2 regions of the Amorphus suaedae genome follow, and region 1 is predicted to be linked to the other one. Evidence: predicted binding sites of a transcription regulator. Region 1 holds the regulator's gene; the other holds the start of a gene.

What was found. The regulator PhoB, encoded in region 1, activates phosphate uptake and scavenging genes when phosphate is short. The targets are predictions, from matches to a motif close to TGTCATNNANCTGTCAT.
Region 2: a site for PhoB is predicted at 6,106-6,122, ahead of AB7M35_RS15165 (UDP-2,3-diacylglucosamine diphosphatase). Genes of this name have one in related genera too.

The regions. Positions count from the first base shown of each region.
Region 1 is NZ_JBRJIT010000003.1:197,770-206,001, reverse strand. Features, by position in the region: gene AB7M35_RS22385 (substrate-binding domain-containing protein) at 1-804, shown strand, start outside; gene pstC (phosphate ABC transporter permease subunit PstC) at 1,174-2,547, shown strand; gene pstA (phosphate ABC transporter permease PstA) at 2,551-3,915, shown strand; gene pstB (phosphate ABC transporter ATP-binding protein PstB) at 3,975-4,799, shown strand; gene phoU (phosphate signaling complex protein PhoU) at 4,835-5,557, shown strand; gene phoB (phosphate regulon transcriptional regulator PhoB) at 5,580-6,281, shown strand; gene AB7M35_RS22355 (GcrA family cell cycle regulator) at 6,404-7,003, opposite strand; gene AB7M35_RS22350 (acetylornithine transaminase) at 7,370-8,232, shown strand, end outside.
Region 2 is NZ_JBRJIT010000002.1:312,871-321,102, reverse strand. Features, by position in the region: gene clpA (ATP-dependent Clp protease ATP-binding subunit ClpA) at 1-14, opposite strand, end outside; gene clpS (ATP-dependent Clp protease adapter ClpS) at 24-368, opposite strand; gene AB7M35_RS15195 (phasin family protein) at 790-1,125, opposite strand; gene AB7M35_RS15190 (D-alanyl-D-alanine carboxypeptidase) at 1,363-2,751, shown strand; gene AB7M35_RS15185 (DnaJ domain-containing protein) at 2,867-3,580, opposite strand; gene AB7M35_RS15180 (VWA domain-containing protein) at 3,582-4,358, opposite strand; gene AB7M35_RS15175 (DUF1489 family protein) at 4,420-4,854, opposite strand; gene AB7M35_RS15170 (hypothetical protein) at 5,015-5,887, opposite strand; gene AB7M35_RS15165 (UDP-2,3-diacylglucosamine diphosphatase) at 6,214-7,020, shown strand; gene AB7M35_RS15160 (glycosyltransferase family 4 protein) at 7,017-8,045, shown strand.

The DNA of each region.
Region 1 (8,232 bases):
GACATGAACACGATCGACATCGCGAACGCCTCGCGTGCGATCAAGGACAAAGAGATCGAGGCCTGCAACGCCGCCGGCGTGAAGGAAATCATCCAGGTCAAGATCGGCTACGACGGCATCGTCTTCGCCTCCAGCGCCAACGGCGCCGCGTTCGCCCTGAAGCCGGCCGAGATCTTCCAGGCGATTGCCGCGAAGGTCCCGCAGGACGGCAAGATGGTCGACAACCCGTACACCAACTGGAACCAGATCGACCCGGCCCTTCCGGACCAGGAGATCACCCTGGTGATCCCGGGTACCAACCACGGCACCCGCGAAGTCTTCGAAGAGAAGGTCATCATCCCGGGCTGCGAATCCTTCGAGGCCATCAAGGCGCTCGGCAAGGAAGAGGCCGAGAAGGCCTGCGTGTCCCTGCGCCAGGGCGGCCGCGTGATCGAGATCTCCGGCGACTACACCGAGACGCTGGCCCGCCTCGACGCCCAGCCGGCCGCCGTCGGCGTGTTCGGCCTGTCCTTCTACGAGCAGAACCGTGACCGCCTGCAGGTCGCGACGGTCGACGGCGTTTCCCCGTCGCTCGACACGGTGGCTTCCGGCGAGTACCCGGTCTCCCGCCCGCTGTTCTTCTACATCAAGGGCGAGCACATCGGTAAGGTCCCGGGCCTCGAGGAGTACGCCCAGTTCTTCCTCTCCGAGCAGGTGTCCGGCATGGGCAGCCCGCTCGAGCAGGCCGGCCTGATCCCGCTCTCCGCCGAGGAGCGCGAGACCCAGCTCGCCAACGTCGAGAACAAGGTGTCGATGTCCAAGTAGGACAATCGATCCCCTGACCCGATCCGGACGGTCGCGCAGGATGCGCGGCCGTCCCCTTCCCCGACCGCGCCCCCCGCACCTGGGGGGATCCTGCCAGCCGCGCGAGGCCGCCGACGTGACGAACGCCGCGCATCCCCGGAGCGCCGCGCCCAGCAAGGGTCGCGCGCACCCCTCCCGGACTGGTAGACCTCTATCCGGCTCCGGCCACATCTCCCGCGGCGACCGTCCGGTCGAGACCGCGGACCGACAGCCCCGGTCGACCGGCAGCCCCCGCTGCCATCGGCGGGCGGACGACCTCGAGCCCCCTTCGCGGGCAGTCGCACCGACCGGTGCGGCGCTGGCAGATCGACGCGCAACGGCAGGAACGCCATGAACAATCTGATCGTGATCGTCGTCGCGCTGGTGCTTCTGGGCTTCGTCTATCAACTGGGCCTCAGGCGGTCGAAGTCGATCCAGGCCCAGACCGGCCGCAGGCTGCATTCGCGCCACGGCCACTACGGCCTGATGGTGGTGCTGTGGTGCCTGATCCCGGCCAGCATCGTCTACATCGTCTGGCTCTTCGTCGAGCCGGTGATCGCCACCAGCATCATCTCCTCCTTCATGCCCCCGGACGTGGCCGCCGACGGCGGCGAGGCGATCCGGTCGACCCAGCGCATTCACGCGCTGGTCAGCGGCTACGGCGTCGCCGGCGACGTCCACCCCTACGAGCAGGCCGCCGCCGAGCAGCTCAACACCTTCCACGACATCGCCCGCCTCGCGCTGGTCGCCATCGTCGCCGCGGCCGGCGTGGCCGGGGCGCTGTTTGCCCGCAGCCGCATCTCGCCGACCATGCGGGCGCGCAACGAGGTTGAGGGCTTCGTCAAGTTCGTCCTCATCGTCTGCTCGATCATCGCGATCCTCACCACCGTGGGCATCGTGCTGTCGATGCTCGGCGAGGCGCTGCGCTTCTTCACCTACGTCAGCCCGATCGACTTCTTCTTCGGCACCACCTGGAACCCGCGCTTCTCGTCGGTGGGCTCGGCCAACCAGGGCGAGTTCGGCCTGCTGCCGCTGCTCTGGGGCACGCTGATGATCACGCTGATCGCCATGCTGGTCGCGGTGCCGGTCGGGCTGATGTCGGCGGTCTATCTCTCCGAGTACGCCGGGCCGAAGCTGCGCTTCGTGGCGAAGCCGCTCCTGGAGGTGCTGGCCGGCATCCCGACCATCGTCTACGGCTTCTTCGCGCTGGTCACCGTCGGCCCGTTCTTCAGCGAGGTCGGCGCGCTGTTCGGCCTGCACGTCCAGGCGACGAGCGCCTTCACCGCCGGCGTCGTCATGGGGGTGATGATCATCCCCTTCGTCTCCTCGCTCTCCGACGACATCATCTCGCAGGTGCCGAAGGCGATGCACGACGGCTCGCTCGGCCTCGGGGCGACGAAGTCGGAGACGATCCGCAAGGTGATCCTGCCGGCCGCGCTGCCGGGCATCGTCGGCGCCTTCCTGCTGGCCGTCAGCCGCGCCGTCGGCGAGACGATGATCGTGGTGCTCGCCGCCGGCAACAGCCCGGTGCTCACGGCCAACCCGTTCGAGGCGGTCTCCACGGTGACGGTGACCATCGTCAACCAGCTCACCGGCGACGTCGACTTCGCCAGCCCGCAGTCCCTGGTCGCCTTCGCGCTCGGTCTGACCCTGTTCGTCATCACGCTGGGGCTGAACGTCGTCGCGCTTCACATCGTCCGCCGCTATCGCGAACAATACGAGTGATCCATGTCCTCGATCGACACCGCCTCCTCCGCCAGGTCCCATGAGGCGATCGGCAAGATCGTCGCCAGGTCGCTTGGCCGCCGCAAGCGCGCGGAAGTCCGTTTCCGGGCGATCGGCCTGACGGCGCTGCTCCTGGGCATCGCGTTCGTCGGCATCCTGTTCGGCAGCATCCTCTACAAGGGGCTGCCGGCCTTCTGGCAGGCGACCGTCCATCTCGAGGTCTACTTCGATCCCGAGATCATCAAGGTGCCGGAGAAGCCGGTGCAGACGGCCGACCAGTCGCCGGCCGAGTTCATCGAAGAGCTGCAGTCCTGGCAGCGCAAGCTCGCCTTCGTGAACTGGAACAAGATCGTCCAGAACGCGTTCGCCGAGCTCATCCCGGCCGCCGCCGAGGATCCGCGCAGCGCGCTCGGCATGGTCGCCTCCGGCGAGCGGGTGCGGCTGCGCGACCTGGTGATGAACGACCCGTCGCTGATCGGCCAGCGTCGCGAGGTCTCGCTGACGGCCAGCGCCAACGTCGACGTCTGGCTGAAGGGCAACATCGACCGCGACCTGCCGCAGTCGTCCCAGCAGCTGAGCGCCAACCAGCAGCAGTGGGCCGACGCGCTCTACGACCGCGGCGTCATCACCATGGACTTCGCGACGGGGCTGTTCACCAACACCGACTCGCGCTCGTCGCCGGCCACCGCCGGTCTCGCCGGCGCCTTCGTCGGCTCGTTCATGATGATGCTGATCGTCATGTTCCTGGCGGTCCCGGTGGGCGTCTGCGCCGCCGTCTACCTGGAAGAGTTCGCGCCGACCAACCGGCTGACCGACCTCGTCGAGGTGAACATCAACAACCTCGCGGCGGTGCCGTCCATCGTGTTCGGCCTGCTCGGCGCGTCGATCTTCATCAACTACCTGGGGCTGCCGTTGTCGGCGCCGCTGGTCGGCGGCCTCGTGCTGTCGCTGATGTCACTGCCCACCGTGATCATCGCCGCCCGCGCCTCGCTGCGCGCGGTGCCGCCGTCGATCCGCCAGGCGGCGCTGGGGGTCGGGGCCTCGCCGATGCAGGCGATGTTCCACCACACGCTGCCGGTGGCGGTGCCGGGCATGCTCACCGGCGCGATCATCTCGATCGCCCAGGCACTCGGCGAGACCGCGCCGCTGCTGCTGATCGGCATGAACGCCTTCGTGGCCTCGGTGCCGTCGACGCCGCTGGATCAGTCGAGCGCGTTGCCGGTGCAGATCTATCTGTGGCAAGGCAACGAGATGCGGAACTTCTTCGAATCCCGCACTTCTGCCGCGATCATCGTGCTTCTTGCGCTGATGATCTGCCTGAACGCCATCGCGATCTTTCTGCGGCACAGGTTCGAGCGTCGCTGGTAATCCGAGGGGCCGACGTCCACCGACGGACACCTGCCTCTTTCCGGAAAGGGAGACTACCCATGACCGCAGCTGCTGCCCAGGCGGCCCCCACCTACGAGACGGTGCGCACGCCCGATCCGGCGCCGCGCCCGGTGAAGATCGACGCGGATGCCGTGAGCGTCTTCTACGGCGCCAAGCAGGCCCTGTTCGACGTCTCCATCGACATCCCGGAGCGCGCCGTGACCGCCTTCATCGGTCCGTCGGGCTGCGGCAAGTCGACGTTCCTGCGCTGCTTCAACCGGATGAACGACACCATCGACAGCTGCCGCGTGAAGGGCAGCCTGGTGATGGACGGCGACGACCTCAACGATCACTCGCTCGACGTGGTGCTGCTGCGCGCCAAGGTCGGCATGGTGTTCCAGAAGCCGAACCCGTTCCCCAAGTCGATCTGGGAAAACATCGCCTACGGCCCGAAGATCCACGGGCTGGCGCGCTCCAAGGCGGAGCTCGACGAGGTGGTCGAGCAGAGCCTGCAGCGGGCGGGACTGTGGAACGAGGTGAAGGACCGGCTGCAGGAGCCCGGCACCGGCCTGTCCGGCGGCCAGCAGCAGCGCCTGTGCATCGCCCGCGCCGTCGCGGTGAACCCGGAAGTCATCCTGATGGACGAGCCGTGCTCGGCCCTCGACCCGATCGCCACCGCCAAGGTGGAGGAGCTGATCGACGAGTTGCGCGAGAACTACACGATCGTCATCGTGACCCATTCGATGCAGCAGGCCGCCCGCGTGTCCCAGCGCACCGCCTTCTTCCATCTCGGCCTGCTGGTCGAGGAAGGGCCGACGAACCTCGTGTTCACCAGCCCCAAGGAAAAGCGGACCCAGGACTACATCACGGGCCGGTTCGGCTGACCGCACGGACCTGACCAACCAAAGAAGAAAACCGCATGCCAAGCGAACACATCACCGGAGCCTACGACGAGGAGCTGCGCGACCTCGTGGGGCGCATCGCCGAGATGGGCGGCCTCTCCGAACGGCTCGTGTCCGAGGCGGTGACCGCGCTGGCGAAGATCGACATCGCGCGGGCCCAGGGGGTCATCCTCCAGGACCACCGGCTCGACGAGATGCAGCGGCAGATCGAGGAGCGCGCGATCAGCGTCATCGCGCGGCGCCAGCCGGTGGCCAAGGACCTGCGCGAGATCATCGCGGCGCTCAGGGTGTCGAGCGACCTGGAACGGGTCGGCGACCTCGCCAAGAACATCGCCAAGCGGGTGATCGCGCTGCAGGGCCAGTTCCACACCAAGCGGCTGATCTTCGGGGTGGAGCACATCTCCGAGATCACCCTGGAGCAGCTGAAGGCGGTGATCGACGCCTACACCGGCCAGGACCTGGAAGCCGCCCACGCGGTGCGCAACCGGGACGACGAAATCGACTCCATGTACACCTCGCTGTTCCGCGAACTCCTCACCTACATGATGGAGGATCCGCGCAACATCACCTTCTGCACCCACCTTCTGTTCTGCGCGAAGAACATCGAGCGGATCGGCGATCACGCGACCAACATCGCCGAGAACATCCACTTCATGATCACCGGGCAGCAGCTGCAGGAAGACCGGCCAAAGCATGATGAATCAAGCTATATCCCGGTCAATTACAGCGCAGACGATTGAACACGAACGGGGGCGCGCGCTGATGCCGAAGGTCTTGATTGTCGAGGACGAGGAATCGCTGACGCTGCTGCTGCGCTACAACCTGGAGGCGGAAGGCTACACCGTCGACGCGTGCGCGCGCGGCGACGAGGCCGAGATCCGGTTGCGCGAGAGCGTTCCGGACCTGCTCATCCTGGACTGGATGCTGCCGGGCCTGTCGGGCATCGAGCTGTGCCGGCGGCTGCGCAACCGGGCGCAGACCGAGAAGCTGCCGGTGATCATGCTGACGGCGCGCGGCGAGGAGACGGAACGCATCCGCGGCCTGTCGACCGGCGCCGACGACTACATGGTCAAGCCGTTCTCGGTGCCGGAGCTGATGGCGCGGATCCGGGCGATCCTGCGGCGGACCAAGCCGGAGGTCGTCTCCGGCATGCTGACGGCCGGCGACATCGAGCTCGACCGCACCACCCATCGGGTGCGCCGGTCCGGCCGGGAGATCCACCTCGGCCCGACCGAGTTCCGGCTGCTGGAATTCCTGATGCAGTCGCCGGGCCGGGTGTTCTCCCGCGAGCAGCTGCTCGACGGCGTCTGGGGCCACGACGTCTACGTCGACGAGCGCACGGTGGACGTGCACGTCGGCCGGCTGCGCAAGGCGATCAACCGCGGCAAGGCGCTCGACCCGATCCGCACGGTGCGCGGCGCCGGCTACGCCTTCAACGACCAGTTCGCCGTCCTGGAGAAATAGCCGGCTCGGCGGCCTGCCTGACCGGAGGCCGGTGCGTGAAACGAAAAATCCCGGCGCGGGGCGCCGGGATCCGGGAGGGTTCGAAGGGGCGGGTCGGCCGGGCCGACCGGGGCAGGCCGCGATCAGCGGCTGCCGCTGCCGCCGCCCGAGCGCGACTTCCGGCGATCCGGCGCCGGCTGGTAGGCGATCCGCGAATGGGCATTGCAGTAGGGCTGGCCGGGGGTGGACTCGCGGCCGCAGAAGGCGAAGTCGTCGCTGCCCGGGTCGCCCATCGGCCAGCGGCAGGTGTGCTCGTTGAGCTCCATCAGCGTCTTCCGGTCGCCGAACGGCACCACCTCGGCCGACATCGCGGCGGTCGGCGCGAGCTGGGTTTCCATCTCGGCCTGCGCGACGATCTTCAGCGCGGTGTTGCCGACGAGACGGGTCTGGCGGGAGATCGCCGCGCCGCCACCGCCGCCGCTGACCGTGGCGCCGCCACCGCCACCGCCGCCGACGCGGCCGCTGGTGGGCTTGGAGGCCGGACGCGGCTTGCGCGGACGCGAGGCGCCCGGCGCCTTGGCGCGACCGGACAGCCCGAGCCGATGAATCTTGCCGATCACCGCGTTGCGGGTGATGCCGCCGAGCTGCCCGGCGATCTGACTCGCGCTCAACCCCTCGGCCCAAAGCTTCTCGAGGAGCGATACGCGTTCTTCAGTCCAGGACATCGGTGTGTCGTCGGCCATCTCGGGACCTCCGTCTGTGGCTCGCAGAATCCTTCGGCCTCGCGGACAACGCCGCGTGTATGCGCCGATGCGGTTCAGGGTGGGGCCGTGCACGATATGTCGTGCCTTAACGATTTGGATACTACAACATCACGCGAATCGATGACAAGATTCACCTGATCCAGGCGGCGCGCGGCGCGTCGGTTTTCCCCAGCGGAATTCCCGGTGCCGCAAGGTCGCAGCAAGCCTGCCGGAAAGCCGCCGGACATTGACAGCGGGCGGCGTTCCTCGAATATAGAAAGCTTTCCATCGTGCCGCCTCTTGGCGGCACGATTTGTTTTTCGGGTGCCAACAATCCGGCCCCGGCTCCTAAACTTGAGAGAACCAATGACAACGTCGGCCCTTTACAAGACCTATGCGCGCGCTGATCTCTCGTTCGAGAGCGGCGAGGGTGCCTGGCTTAACGGGTCCGACGGCCGACGATATCTCGATTTCGGCTCGGGCATCGCCGTGACCGCGCTCGGTCACGCCCATCCCCACCTGGTCGAGACCCTGACCAACATGGCCGGCAAGGTCTGGCACACCTCCAACGTGTTCCGCATTCCCGAGCAGGAGCGGTTCGCCGAGCGGCTGTGCGCGGCGACCTTCGCCGACCGGGTGTTCGTGACCAACTCCGGCACGGAGGCGACCGAGGCGGCCATCAAGACGGCGCGGCGCTACCACTACGCCAACGGCGCGCCGAACCGCTACCGCATCGTCACCTTCGAGGGCGCCTTCCACGGGCGCACGCTGGCCGCCATCGCGGCCGGCGGCTCGGCGAAGTACCTGGAGGGCTTCGGCCCGCCGCTGGAGGGCTTCGACCAGGTGCCGTTCGGCGACTTCGAGGCGGTGAAGGCGGCCATCGGCCCCGACACGGCGGCGGTGATGATCGAGCCGGTGCAGGGCGAGGGCGGCATCCGCCCGTTCGCCAACGAGTTCATGCGCAAGCTGCGCGAGCTCTGCGACGAGACCGGGACGCTGCTCGTCCTCGACGAGGTGCAGACCGGCGTCGGCCGCACCGGCAAGCTGTTCGCCTACGAATGGTCGGGGATCACCCCGGACGTGATGGCGATCGCCAAGGGCATCGGCGGCGGCTTCCCGCTGGGCGCGTGCCTGGCGACGGCGGAAGTGGGCGACGCCATGGTGGCGGGTACCCACGGCTCGACCTATGGCGGCAACGCGCTCGCCTGCGCGGTCGGCAACGCGGTGCT
Region 2 (8,232 bases), on a different contig from region 1:
GAGAATGATGGCACGAGGGTTCCTCACTTCTTCTCCATGACGCACTGCAGAGGATGCTGGTGCTTACGCGCGAAATCCATGACCTGGGTCACTTTGGTTTCCGCGACTTCGTACGTGTAGACCCCACATTCACCCACGCCATGATGATGGACGTGGAGCATGACCTGGGTCGCTTCGTCGCGACTCTTCTGAAAGAAGCTCTCCAGCACGTGCACCACAAACTCCATCGGCGTGTAGTCGTCGTTGAGCAGCAGTACACGGTACATGCTCGGCCGCTTCGTCTTCGGCCGCGTGCGCGTGACGACGACCGTACCGGACTGGTCGTCGTCTTTGTCGGATTTCGTCATCACAATCGGGCTGGTCCGCATGGCGGTCGGTCCGTGGTGACAAGCAATAACTCGGTCCAGCAAGCGGTCGGCTCGTCCGTTTCGGGGTCCACCCGCCCGGACATGATGGCGTCCAGCGGGGAACGTGTCGAAGTCACACTATGGGGAGCCGTCTCTCGCGACAGGTTCGAGGACGGATCATCCCGGATGATTCAGTCCGGCGCGGGGACCGTCTCGGCTTTCGGCGATGGCCGCGGGACCGTCCCGATGCGCCTCCTTTGCAGTGCCTTTCACTGACAGATGTAAGAGGCCGTTGCGGCTATTGTAAGCCGCTCACTCGACGGCGCAATGCACCGGCCATACTATTTGGCCCGTCTCCCGGAAAATAAAAAAGCCCGGCGCCACGGCGCCGGACTCTTTGGAAGTTGAACAGAACAAAAGAGCTCAACCGAGCCGAACAATTCTATTTTCCATACATTTTGGCAGTCACGCCGCCGGCCGTCTGGAAAAGACCTTGCGCCACGGCGGCGTAAAGCTCGCCGAGCCGCGTCATTTCGCCGACCATGCCTTCATAGGCGGACTTGGCGTAGGTGATCTGGGTCTCGACGGCCTTCTCGACGCTGGGCGCCGCCATCATCTTTTCGAGCGCCGCCGAGCCGTCCTCCAGGCTCTTGCGCGAATAGCCGGCCAGCTCCGCGGTGATCGCCTGGCACCCCTCCTGGGCCACCCCGAGCGATTTCATCGCCGCCTCCAGACCCTCCTTGCCGATCGTCTGGAACTGCTCGAGGCCATTGGTCATGGGAACACCTGCTGCTGCGCGGAGGAAGGGAGGTTCGGGATCACAATCTCGAGTGTGCTGCGTCGCACAATGCCCGTCAAGACAGCCCCGCGAACGCCTCATCGGGCAAAAAGTTCAGACCGTGTTTACGCCCCGATAACCGCTTCCCCCTACGGTGCAATGTCACCAGCCCGGAAGCCGGCCACAGAGCAGGGTCCGGACGAGGCGGCACCATGCGTAGCGAGTAAAGGTTTTCCAATGAGCACCGGGCGAGCTTCAGCGAACGCGGGATGGGCAGAGTGGTTTGCCCGCCTGGCGGCGGTCGTGCTGATCAGCGCGACGGCCCTCGCGGTTTCCACCCACAGCGGCGAAGCCAATTCGAAATATGCGGCGATCGTGGTCGACGGATCGACCGGGGAGACGCTGTTTGCCAGCCACGCGGACGAAAAGCGCTACCCCGCATCCGTCACCAAGATCATGACGCTCTATATCCTCTTCGAGGAACTGCGCGCCGGCCGGATGACGCTGGACACGCCGATCCCGGTGTCGGCGTTCGCGGCCAAGCAGGTGCCCTCCAAGATCGGTTTCAAGCCGGGCCAGACGATCCGCACCCGTGATGCGATCCGCGCGCTGGTGACGAAGTCGGCCAACGACGTGGCTGTGGCCATCTCCGAAAAGATCGGTGGCTCCCAGGAAAAGTTCGCCGAGCGGATGACCAGCACGGCCCGCCGGCTCGGGATGCGCTCCACCGTGTTCCGCAACGCCTCCGGCCTGCCGAACCGCGCCCAGTACACGACGGCCCGCGACCTGGCGCGCCTCGGCCTCGCCGTGCAGCGCGACTTCCCGGTCTACTACAGCTATTTCAACACCCGTTCCTTCACCTACCGCGGCCAGTCCTACCGCAACCACAACCGGCTGCTCGGCAAGGTCGACGGCGTCGACGGCATCAAGACCGGCTTCATCAACGACTCCGGCTTCAACCTGGTGGCCTCGGTGAAGCGCGACGGCCGGTTCATCGTCGCCGTGGTGATGGGCGGGCGCACCGGCCGCAGCCGCGACCAGCACATGACCGACCTGATCAACACCTACATCCCGAAGGCGAAGCGCGGCTACGCCGGTACGGCGATGGCCGCCGTCGCTCCCGAGGACGTGCCCGTGCCCTCCTCGCGTCCGGAGATGCCGGTCTACGTCGCCGAGACGCCGGACACGCCGCAGCGCCTGACGCCGGAGCTGATCGCCGCCTATGCCGCCTCGGTCAACGCCGCGGAACTGGCCAACGACCCGATCGAGCAGGTCGCGGCCATCGGCTCGGCCGACAGCGTCGACCTGTCGGAGGACGCCACCTCGTCCGTCGTCGCCACCGCGGCCGCCCCCACGCCTTCGGCGGCCGCGCCGAGCGGCTGGCACGTGCAGATCGCGGCGGCGGAAAGCGAAAGCAACGCCCGGACGCTGCTGCTCGACGCCCAGCGCCAGAACAGCTCGATCCTCGGCGACCGCCAGATCTACACCGAGCGGGTCGACGTCAACGGCAGCACCCTCTACCGCGCCCGCTTCACCGGCTTCGCGACCAAGTCGGAGGCCTGGGAAGCCTGCAGCGCACTGAAGAAGCGCAAGGTGTCCTGCTGGGCGCTCAATCCATCGTCCTAGGCCGGCGCGGCCGGACCGCCGGCATCGCCTGCCTGGATTTCGAACGACCTGAACGACCGGCGCCGATGCGAAACGCGCCGCTGAAACTGGGGATGCCGAGGGGATGAGTATCGTGTCAGTTATGCCCGCGCAGAAGCCGCTGTTTGGCTTCGTTGATCTTCGACGCAAGGAACGTGCTGCCGCCCCGGTCGGGATGCAGACCCTTCATGAGCCGTCGGTGCGCGGCGCGGATCTCCCCTTCTCCGGCGCCTGGCTGAAGACCAAGGATCTCGTAGGCCTCTTCTTCGCTCAGGGAACCTCCCGCAGCCGACGCGCGGCCCTCCCCCGCACCCGCGTCCTCGTGGAGGTCTTCACGCCAGCCGGGCGTCCGGCGGTCGAGATAAGCTTCGACTAGCGTCACGCTGTCCGGGTCGCCCGCGACCTCGTGCAGCAGTTCCAGCAGATCGGCGTTCGACAGGCTGTCGAGCCCGCGCCCGGCGAACCGGCCGGCCCGCACCTCGCCGGCGATCTCGCCGGTGTCGTGATCGAGGCTCAGGTGCAGGAAGTCGGTGGTGACCGACGACGACTGACCGGCTGAGCGCGGCGCCCCGCGCGACCGGCGCATCCCGGCCAGCGGACCGAAGCCGAGCAGCGACAGCCCGAACAGGCCGAGCGGTCCCGACAGCGGCCAGATCCCGCGCACCGCGAACCCCACCGCCGCCAGCACGCAGACGACGCCTCCCGCGATCCGCAGCCGCCGTGCCAGCACCGCCGGATCGGCCTGCGAGAAGCCGCGGCTCGCCACCACGATGGCGCCCAGCGCCAGGGTCCCGAGCAGAAGCCAGATCATCTCAGCCCATTTTCCCGATCAGCAGCCGCGCGCCCTCTTCGCCGCGCGCGCTCATGTCGGCGAGCGCCGCCCGGCCGCCGGCGGCGTAGGCCGCCACCGCCCGCAGCAGGCGGCCGAGCTCGTCGGCGGCGTCGGCGCGGAAGGTCAGATGGGCGCCGCCCGACAGCCGGGCGATCTCGGCGAAGGCGCGCGAGGCGACCGGATCGCTGCCCTCCTGGAAGACGAACACCGGCACCTTCAGGAGCCCCAGCTCGCCGGCCCGCGCGCAGAGCTCGTCGACCGCCTCCTCCATGCAGTCGCCCACGTAGACCACCGCGTGCACCTTTTCGGTGCGCGTCTCGTCGAGGGCGCGGCCCAGCACCTTGCGGATCTGGGTGAGCCCGCCGCGGCAATCGATCCGCGTCATCAGGTCGCGCAGGCGGGAGGTGTCGGAGACCCATTTGGAGGCGCGGCATTCGCCGAAGCCGCGGAAATAGACGAGCTGGATGTCGAGGCCGCCGACCTTGCCGGCCTCCTGGAACATCTCCGCCTGGATCGCGCAGGCCCGGTCCCAGGTCGCCTGGCGGCTCATGGTGGCGTCGAGCGCGAACATCAGCCGGCCGCGCCGGCCGGTGCCGGGCGAGGCGGCGGCGGCGCGCGACCGCGCCACGAAGGCGTCGATGTCGGCACGCGGCGACCGCTCGGCCGGCGGCTGGCCGGTCGTCGACGTCACGGTCGGGCGCACGGGCGTGCGGGTGGTGGGTCGGTTGTCCTTGCTCACCCCCTCTAGATGGCGCATCCGGCGCGGCAGGCAAAGGCCGTCGTGTCGCAAGGCCTTCCGGAGATGGGGAGCGGGCGCGTCAGAGCAGGCCCAGATCGGCCAGCTCGCGGCGCATGTCGGCCGGCATGTCGTCGTCGCCGTCGAGCCCGGCGTCGTCGGGCGGCGCCTCGGCGGGGGTGAGATACCGCCAGCCCTGGAACGGCCGCCGCGGCGTCTTGCGCGTCTCGATCAGCTCGGGGGCGAGCACGAACGCGCACCGCTTGACCCCGTCGGCGTCGACGATGGGATCGATGCGAAGGATCGGCTGGCGCACCTGGATGAAGCCGCGGATCACCCAGTAGAGCGACCCGGAGCCGGCGATCTCGTCGCCGCGCTTCGGCGTCATGCGGGTGACGTGGCGCGACACCGCCTCCTCGCCGGCGGCCCGGCGCGCGCCGACCCGCTGCTCGACCCAGCCGCGCAGGTCGTCGATCGTGTCCGCGCCGACGCAGAGTTTCAGGATGTGCAATGTCATCGCCGGTAAACCTGGCGCGCGGCGCGGGCCGCTTCAAGGGCGGCCGCGCCTTCTCCTGGGGATAGGTCCGCCCGCCGCGCCGCGGTCCCCCGAAACGAACGGGCCGCCGCCCCCTTTCGGAGACGGCGGCCCGGATCGCGGCGACCTGGCGGCGCAAGGATCAGGCGCCCTCGAAGACGCCCTCTTCCTTCATGTTCGCGTAGACGCGGTCGAACCAGATCCGCAGGTCGGCGACGCCCGAGGTAGCTTCCCAGATGTCGATGTCGAACTTCTCCGCCGCCTCGTCCTCGGTGAGGTTCAGGGCGTCCTCGATGGACACGAAGTTCAGCTCCATCAGGTGCCACAGCTCGGAGGTGCAGCGCGGCAGCTTGATGTAGTGGAGCGCGCGGTTCTCGGCGATCTTGTTGAGCTCCTGGGAGATCTTCAGGCTCGAGAAGCTGCCGCCGGCCTCGTTGAGGACGATGTACATGCGCGAGATCGGCATGACGTCCTGGTCGTTGAACTGGCGGACCAGGTCGGCGATGTCGTCGATCGCGTGCTTCTCGGCGCGGCAGACCAGCATGACGTCGACCGGCGGCGCCTTGCGCGACTGGAAGATCTGGCTGACCCGGCGGGCGCGGGCCCACTCGGTCACCTGGGACACGACGTTGGCGCCGAGATCGACCACCACGCCGCCTTCCAGAAGGCTGCGGCCGAGCCGGTCCCAGTATTTCAGGGACGCGTTCATGTCGTTCGCCTTCTTGGCGATCGACAGCTCGGCGCCGACGCCGAACTCGGTGACCCGCTGGGGGTACATCTTGCCGATCTTCGAGCGGCCGGTGTCGTCGACGAAATCGGCGGACGCCAGCTTGTAGCTCGCCCCCGACCGCTGCAGGCCGAGGTAGACGAGCTGGGCCAGGGTCGTCTTGCCCTGGCCACCGGCGTGCGCCGCACACAAAATCGATCGCATTCCTGCGTCCCCTTTGGCATTCACCCAGGCGAGCGCCCCGGCCGCCGCGGTGTCGAACAGGATCTTCGGCTGTCGGTGCGACACGGCGAAATCCGCCGCGACTGGTGGAAAAACGTGCCGCTATCACTACGGACGAAGGCGCAAGAGTCAACCGTAGGCCGGAGCGGACGCGATGCACAATGCAGGTCCGGCGGCGCTGATCCGGCAGGGGGATTTCCGGCGGGTCGGGCGCCCTCCGGAACCCGGACGGGGCGGCCGCGGGCACCTTGTCGCGGCCCGGAGTCGTGAATCGACCACAGGGGTGTCATATAGTTGATATTCGAATCGAGTTGATGAAATAGGCTGAGGCTGGCAAACAGCTTGCAGCCAACCCCATCGACGCCATCGGGACCGGAATCGTGGTCGATAGGATGCCAGTGCCAGACCGGATCGAGACGCAGACCTACCGCGCTCTCTTCATCTCCGATGTCCATCTGGGCACCCGCGGGTGCCAGGCCGACCTGCTTCTGGATTTCCTCCGCTACCACGAGGCCGAGACCATCTACCTCGTCGGCGACATCATCGACGGATGGCGCCTGAAGCGGTCATGGTACTGGCCCCAGGCGCACAACGACGTGGTGCAGAAGATCCTGCGCAAGGCGCGCAAGGGCGCCAGGGTCGTCTACATTCCCGGCAACCACGACGAATTCCTGCGCGACTACGTGGGCACCCATTTCGGCGGCGTGGAGGTGGTGGACAGCATCATCCACGAGGGCCTCGACGGCCAGCGCTACCTCGTCATCCACGGCGACCAGTTCGACGTCGTCGTGCGCCACGCCAAGTGGCTCGCCTTCCTCGGCGACTGGGCCTACGTCACCGCGCTCGGCATCAACACCTGGGTCAACATCGTGCGGCGCAAGCTGGGGCTCACCTACTGGTCGCTGTCGGCCTGGGCCAAGCTGAAGGTGAAGAACGCCGTCAACTTCATCGGCAAGTTCGAGCAGACCCTGGCCGGCGAGGCACAGCGCCGGGACGTGCAGGGCGTCATCTGCGGCCACATCCACCATGCCGCGATGCACGAGGAGTACGGGGTGCACTACATCAACACCGGCGACTGGGTCGAAAGCTGCACCGCCGTCGGCGAGACGCAGGACGGTCGCTTCGAGCTCATCCGCTGGACCGAGATCGGTTCGCAGCCGGTGGCCAAGATCGCCACCACGCGGCAGGCCGCCGCATGAGCAAGATCGTCATGGTGACGGATGCCTGGCATCCGCAGGTCAACGGCGTCGTCACCACGCTGCAGATCACCATCGAGCAGCTTCGGCGCATGGGCATCGAAGTCGACGTGCTGTCGCCCGAAGGTCTGCGCACGGTGCCGCTGCCGACCTATCCGGAGATCCGCCTGAGCATCACGTCGCCGGCCGGGATCCGCCGCCGGATCGACGAGATGGCGCCGGACTACATGCACATCGCGACGGAAGGCCCGCTGGGCATGATGGCGCGCAAGTGGTGCCTCATCAACAAGCAGCCCTACACGACGAGCTACCACACGCGCTTTCCCGAATACATCGCGGCGCGCGTGCCGGTGCCGCTGAGCTGGTCCTACTCGTTCGTGCGCCGCTTCCACAACGCGGGCGCCGGATGCATGGTCTCCAACAGTACCCTGGAGCGCTCGCTGTCGGAACGCGGGTTCACCAACCTCTACCGCTGGGTGCGCGCCGTCGACCACGACAAGTTCCGTCCCGACGTGCCGCCGGCGCTGAACCTGCCCGGCCCGATCTTCATGTATGTCGGCCGCGTCTCGGTGGAAAAGAACATCGAGGCCTTCCTGAAGCTCGACCTGCCGGGAACCAAGGTGGTGGTCGGCGGGGGACCGGCGCTGGAAGACATGAAGTCCCGCTACCGGGACGTGGTGTTCACCGGCCCGAAGCTCGGCGAGGAACTCGTCGCCCACTACACCTCGGCCGACGTCTTCGTGTTCCCGAGCCTGACCGACACCTGGGGGCTGGTGCTGCTGGAGGCGATGGCGGCCGGCGTGCCCGTCGCCGCCTTCCCGATCATGGGCCCCATCGACGTGGTCGGGGATTCCGAGTGCGGCGTTCTTGACAACGACCTCCGGAAGGCGGCCCTTGCGGCCCTCGACATTCCACGCGACCGGTGCCGGGCCTACGCGGAAACGTTTTCGTGGGAGGCAAGCGCCGAGCAGTTCTTCCAGAACGTGCTCGCCGCCAACCAGGCCTCCCGGCCAGCCTACGCGGCGTAGAACAGACATTCGACGACGGGATCCGGCGGATCCCGCCCCGCAAGGGGCGCGACGCGGCGTGCTTGCAGGGCGCGTCGGACACGTTCGATTCGGACCCTTCCCGGCCCGATCGTCACGGCTGCGGCCGCGTCCCGGAACCATGCCCCGTCAGGTCGACGAACCGATCGGGCACGGCTCCGGCTTCAAC